Regions from separate parts of the Aeribacillus composti genome, predicted to be linked through region 1. Evidence: predicted binding sites of a transcription regulator. Region 1 holds the regulator's gene; the other holds the start of a gene.
What was found. The regulator LexA, encoded in region 1, represses DNA repair genes until DNA is damaged. The targets are predictions, from matches to a motif close to CGAACATATGTTCG.
Positions count from the first base shown of each region.

Region 2: RI196_RS05070 (YhjD family protein) is a predicted target of LexA. The motif match lies at 1,788-1,801, and genes of this name have one in related genera.

Region 1 is NZ_CP134501.1:1,981,954-1,985,125, forward strand. Features, by position in the region: gene tkt (transketolase) at 1-122, opposite strand, end outside; gene RI196_RS09600 (DUF896 domain-containing protein) at 194-424, opposite strand; gene RI196_RS09605 (YneB family resolvase-like protein) at 500-1,150, opposite strand; gene yneA (cell division suppressor protein YneA) at 1,169-1,483, opposite strand; gene lexA (transcriptional repressor LexA) at 1,643-2,266, shown strand; gene gdhA (NADP-specific glutamate dehydrogenase) at 2,596-3,172, shown strand, end outside.
Region 2 is NZ_CP134501.1:991,810-994,981, reverse strand. Features, by position in the region: gene addB (helicase-exonuclease AddAB subunit AddB) at 1-377, opposite strand, end outside; gene lepB (signal peptidase I) at 536-1,042, opposite strand; gene RI196_RS05075 (TVP38/TMEM64 family protein) at 1,053-1,670, opposite strand; gene RI196_RS05070 (YhjD family protein) at 1,823-2,203, shown strand; gene RI196_RS05065 (competence protein ComK) at 2,385-2,957, opposite strand.

The sequences.
Region 1 (3,172 bases):
TAAGCCATTGGTGCGGCGCCCATTGGCATTCCAGGATGTCCGGAATTCGCCTTTTCAATCGCGTCAATGGATAATGTTCGAATCGTCATGATGGATAAATCTTGAATGGAATGAGTCACCATTATCATCCTCTCATCTGTATTTTCAGTTTATAATCTTATCTTTATTGTTGCAATAAGGCAACACCCATCCGTTAATGCAGCCTTTTATTTTTAAATTTTTTCAATTTTTCCGGTGTAACATCATTACCTTTCGGATCAATCACTGTAACATTTTTTAAGGTGTTTTGAAAATCCCGACGAAACGACTCTAAATATTCCTGCCTTAATTGCTGCTGCTCAAGCTTTTCCTCTTGCGTCAATCCTTCTGACTTAGACTTTTTAGATAGTTCATTAATACGGTTAAGTTTTTCTTTTGAAATCATAAGCTGAACCCCTTGTATATTTTTGCCGCGCTCTTTTATCATACTAAATGCGACCACTAATGACAACAATTATTGCTATGATTCTCCTTTTTCTGACAAAAATTGTTGATATCTGCGATGGACAGTAGCTTTTGAAACGTCATAGCCGAATCCTCTTAATGTTGCCGCTATTTCTGAAAATGTCAGGCCGTTTTTCCGCAATCGGTCAATCTCCTCGATCGGAACTTCTTTTCGCTCTCTTTTATAGGAAGAATTTCTATTCTTTAAATTTTTTTCAGGCCTGTACCCATTTTGTATAGCTCTCAACATTCCCCGCTTTATTTTCAAATTATGAATTTTTCGTTGATATTCTTCGACAATTCCTATGATTTCAAGCACCATCGTGTCTGATTCAGACAGTTCCATCTCCCCGCGATGGGCAGCGGTGAAAATTTTCACACCTTGTTTCAAAATGGAATGGACAATGGCGATTTTGGCATTCCCTCTGCCAATTCTTGTTTCATCCTGTATTAATACCGCTTCAATTTCTTTCTCCTCAATCAATTCCAGCAGTTGAAAAACCCCTTCACGATCAACATCATACCCGCTCGCTTTTTCTTCTATCACTTCAACAACTTCCATACCGTTTTCAGCTGCGAGCTTTAACAGCTCGTCCTTCTGTCTTTTCAAAGATGTTTCCTGCTCATCTTTTTCAGTGCTGACTCTTGCATAAACGACTGCTCTCATGTTAAATGCTCCTTGCGGTTATTCTTTGTTTGCCAAATATTCAGCATTGTAGTATTTATTTTTTTCAATCGGAATGACGATTGTTTCCCCCGGTTTTACAACAAGGCTTTGGAGATTGTTTCGCTCCTGAACCCATTTAACAAACTCTGAATGAGACATATTGTCATATTCTTTATATTCATCAGCGATTTTCCACAAACTGTCCCCTTCCTTCACTTGAACCTCCAAATAATGATCGAGCTCTTCCCTTTCTCCAGTATACGAAATCGCCAAAACTGCCGCCATGATGACAAGGAAAAAAGAAACGATGTAAGACCATGATAATTTATCCATTTAGAACCGCCCCCTGAAACAGAATATTTGTTCGGTTTTTTGTTTTTAAGTATAAAAGGGAACACATGTTTCTGTCAAGCAAATATTCGAACTTACGTTTGCTTTTTTGGAAAAATCATGCTATAATCGACACAAATTGATATGACTGAGGTGCTTGACATGTCAACAAAATTATCTAAGAGACAACAAGATATTTTGAACTTCATTAAGGAGGAAGTAAAAAAGAAAGGATACCCTCCCTCTGTAAGAGAAATCGGCGAAGCGGTCGGTCTTGCCTCCAGTTCAACTGTTCACGGGCATTTAGCAAAGCTTGAGAGCAAAGGACTGATTAGAAGAGACCCCACAAAGCCGAGAGCCATTGAAATTTTGGACGATGATGGCAGCCACCTTCTAACAAACAATGTGATCAACGTGCCGGTCATAGGAAAAGTGACGGCTGGTATTCCGATCACTGCCGTTGAAAACATCGAAGAATATTTTCCGCTTCCGAATCATATTGCATCAGGTGATGATCAACTTTTCATGCTTGAAGTAGTCGGAGAAAGCATGATCGAAGCAGGCATTCTGGACGGAGATTTAGTTATTGTCAGACAGCAGCAAACAGCCAATAACGGCGACATCGTTGTCGCGCTCACAGACGACAATGAAGCGACCGTAAAAAGGTTTTTCAAAGAAAAAGACTTTATACGGCTTCAGCCGGAAAACCCAACAATGGAACCGATTATTTTAAAAAATGTGACAATACTCGGAAAAGTGATCGGGCTATACCGTTCCATACACTGAATATTCGATGTCTCAAAACAGGTGAGGCATCCTTTTTCTTTTTATAAAATTTTCAAAATTCCCTCTCTTAGCGATGTTAAATTTTTAAAAATGTTTTCTAATCAATATGTATGCAGACAAGCTAGATTCAATGAAACAAATTTCAGGCGCCTTCTCCGCGCCTGCATGCAAAGCTATTATGCAACAATTCTCAACAGTCATTGTTTTTTGATTTATTTTGTTGTAGAATTTTTTATTGTAGATTTCGCTTCCTTAGCCAGTGCCGGGATGATTTACTGAATTGTTTGAATTCTTCTAACTGCTTAAATTTTAGGTATAGGAGAGGTGCTATGAATCAATTACTTATGAAACAAAGTGAACTGGAAAATGCAAAGCAATATGTCAATGAAGTATTTCAATCCGTGCAAGAAAAAAATCCGAATGAGCCTGAGTTTCTTCAAGCTGTAAAAGAAATATTTGACTCGCTTGTGCCTGTATTTGCTCAACATCCTACATATATAAAGCACGGAATACTTGAAAGAATTGTTGAGCCGGAAAGATTGATCATTTTTCGCGTTCCATGGGTGGATGACGAAGGAAAAGTGCGTGTAAACCGCGGATTTAGAGTGCAATATAATAGTGCAATTGGGCCATATAAAGGAGGCTTGCGCTTTCACCCGACCGTCAACGCCAGCATTATTAAATTTTTAGGATTTGAACAAATCTTCAAAAATTCATTGACTGGGCAGCCGATCGGCGGAGGAAAAGGCGGATCTGATTTTGATCCGAAAGGTAAATCAGATGGGGAAATTATGAGATTTACACAAAGCTTTATGACAGAGCTTTACAAACATATTGGACCAGATATTGACGTTCCTGCCGGTGATATTGGAGTTGGCGCAAGAGAGATCGGATACTTGTTTGGCC
Region 2 (3,172 bases), 990 kb from region 1:
TGTTCGATATGCTCAATAAAGCCTTTTTTTTCACTGGCTTTGGAAAACACTTTAAATTCGTGCTTTTTTTCTTCGATGATTTTTCGAAGAAACATGTTCATGCCTGTTTGGGAAATAAAGGTACGGCTGATGCCTCCTTCCTCCTGCAGCACCCTCCACGCCAAACGGTTGAAGCTCAATACTTGTGCTCTAATGATTCCTCCTAATTCCGGAGTTTTCATCAGTTCATATTCCATTTGAAAAGTCATTTGATCTGGAACAAGAAACAAAATAGGTTTTCCATTATACGGATCTTCTTTTAATTTTTCCCTAATTTTGTTTAAGATTGCCGTCGTTTTTCCTGTGCCGGATGAACCGACCAAAAACTTAATACCCATGAAATCTCCCCCCTTCAGAAGGCATCCAAACGGAAAATGGGACAATTTTCTTGTCCCATTCTGATTTCGTGTTTATGAATACATTTATTTTACTGTAAATGGTTTTGAAAATCCATTGATTCGGACAATCCGAATTTCCAACTAATAGGAATCATCGTTTACGGTTTTACCTCTCCGATCACATTTTTTTCATGAACAAAGCCAAAATGCCGGCTGTCCCTGCTGTTTAACCGATTGTCGCCAATGACAAAAATACATTTTTCCGGCACCGCTTCTTTTCCAGTTATTTCTTTTAATGTAAAATTCCCTGTGATTGGATTTCCATATACTTTTTCTTTATTTTTCTTTAAAAATGGTTCCGGTACATATTTCCCATTCACATATAATTTGTCGTTTCGATATTCAATTTTTTCTCCTGGAAGGCCGATGACCCTTTTAACCAAAACTTGCTTTTCGCCGGGCATCTGAAACACGACAATGTCAAACCGTTCAATTTTATTAAACCGATTCGTCAATTTATTTATATAAAAATGATGGCCTTCTTTTAAGGTGGGCTGCATCGATACGCCATCAACAGTGTACGCGGCAAACGCAATATTTTTAATTAAAACGGTTGATAAAAGAGCTGAAGTGACGATTCCCGCAATAACTCGTTTTTTCCTCACGGCTCTTCACCTACTTTTTATCTTTTCGTTTAATTAACGAAACATTTAAACGCTGCTCAATCCTTTTTCCGATAAACCACATGAGCGCCATCACAACAAACACAATGATCAACCGGACGGGCTCTTCAATCAGCTCCCGTAAATCATACCCTGATAAGCTAAGCATAAAAATCATCACGAGCTTCCCTGATAAAACAGCGAGCGCAAACTGCCACACATTGATTTTGGAAAGACCGGCTACTACATTTACAAGCGCAGAAGGCGTAAAAGGGAAACAGAGCATTAAAAATAAAGGAGCAAAGCCGTGCCGTTCGACCCAGTTCATCATTCGTCTTACTTTTTCATGTCTGCTTAAAAAATTTAAAAAACGCTTCCGGCCAAACTTTCGCACTAAAAAAAACACGAGCAATGCGCCTGCCGATGAACCGATCCACGAGTACAAAAAGCCGAACCAAAGTCCAAATGAATTAGCGTTCGCAATTACAAACAGAATAAGAGGCAAGAACGGAAAAAAAGCCTCAAGCATCGGAAGCAGAATCCCTGGAAGAGGTCCGAGCGCTCGGTATTCTTTAAAGAATCGTTCAACATCTTCTAATGTAATGGAATCGAAAAATGCAATGACATCCATATCTTAACTCCTTACTTCAACATCTCCTTTTATTTTACACCTTTTGAGCATAAGTTGAAAAATTTTGCCGAAAAAAACTAATTGAAATGATTTATTTTCCTGTTTTATAATAAAAATAGAACATATGTTCCATTTGAAGCGAGGTATTCCCTATGTCGAAAATACCAACCGACATTCGCCATTTGATTGAACAGTCGATCTACTTACCGATGACTGCTACGGTGCTGAACAAAGACATGAATGTCGTAAAAAAAAGTCCATTCAAGCTGAAAGATCCTTATTTGCATCTAATTGAAGAGGCGTTAAAGCTTGTACAAAAAGATTTGGCAGAGGTTCGCAAAGAATTGCGCAGACAAAAGGTGAAAGTTTTAAAAGCCAAACAGGATGAAGCATTCACAACGTACACTTTCTACTATAACGGCTACGAAGAACACCACAGCTACTTCAATCCAAGAATCCGAAATAAAGTAAATGAACTGATTGAACATTATTTGTTTAAAACTGAAAAAAAATCTGGCATTCCAACCTCTTAGACTTTTTATCTTAAAAGAAAGACAACGGCCAAACCGTTCGCTACAGAAGATGAGGGAACAGGACTATTTGTTTCGCCCGTTGAATGCCTGTCCCCTTATAACAGAAAAAATGAAATCTCCCCCATTTTCTAACACGGAAAAAAGCACGCAAATTGACAGCTTGCGTGCCGGAAGATAAAGCTTATCCATCTTCTTTTCTGAATTCGCGAACGAGCTGTTCATAAATATATGCATGCTGCTCCTTCGGAAAAAGGATTGTGTTCATGCGACGCTGCTCCTGCTCAATTCTTGAAGAGATAATCGTTCGAAGATGTGCCGTTTTATAAAATTGATGGGAAAAAGAAGATGGAGATATGTCAGCAACTATTTTCTGACCGTTACGGAATATGACTTCCGTACAATTCGAATCTGTTTTCATAAAGCGGGAAATGTGGGAATGGGAAAACCAGGCGCACTGATGCCTTGCGGGTGAATGAGTAGGAAAAAAATAAAGGGAATTGGCAGGATCAATGACAATCGGAAGCTTTTTTGTTATGCCAAGCAGCCCTTTTGATCCTTCAACTCTTCCTTTAAAGCTTGAACCATAATAACGGCAGCTTTGATCAATAACATAAACAGGTCGAATAGGTACTATGCGCTCTCCGCTAGTTTCCAAAATTTTAGCGTACAAGTGATGTTCTTTTCTAAAAGGCAAAATTGCCATTGTTTCCCCATTTACAATACATTTTTCTGCCTCAAACTGCTTCGTACTCACTAGAATTCTTACCTCCTAATTTTTTCTATATAATAGTTCTTTTTTACTGATTCAAATCTATCATAAAAATTCCAAAATTTCTATATTTTTTTAAAATTTTTAAATACAAAGCATTAGATCAAGGCAAGATGTTATTGTTAATATAATTTTTCTAAAAATTACAAATTATAAGTTGATTTTTCCTTCTGAAATCCATATAATATAAAAAAGGCATC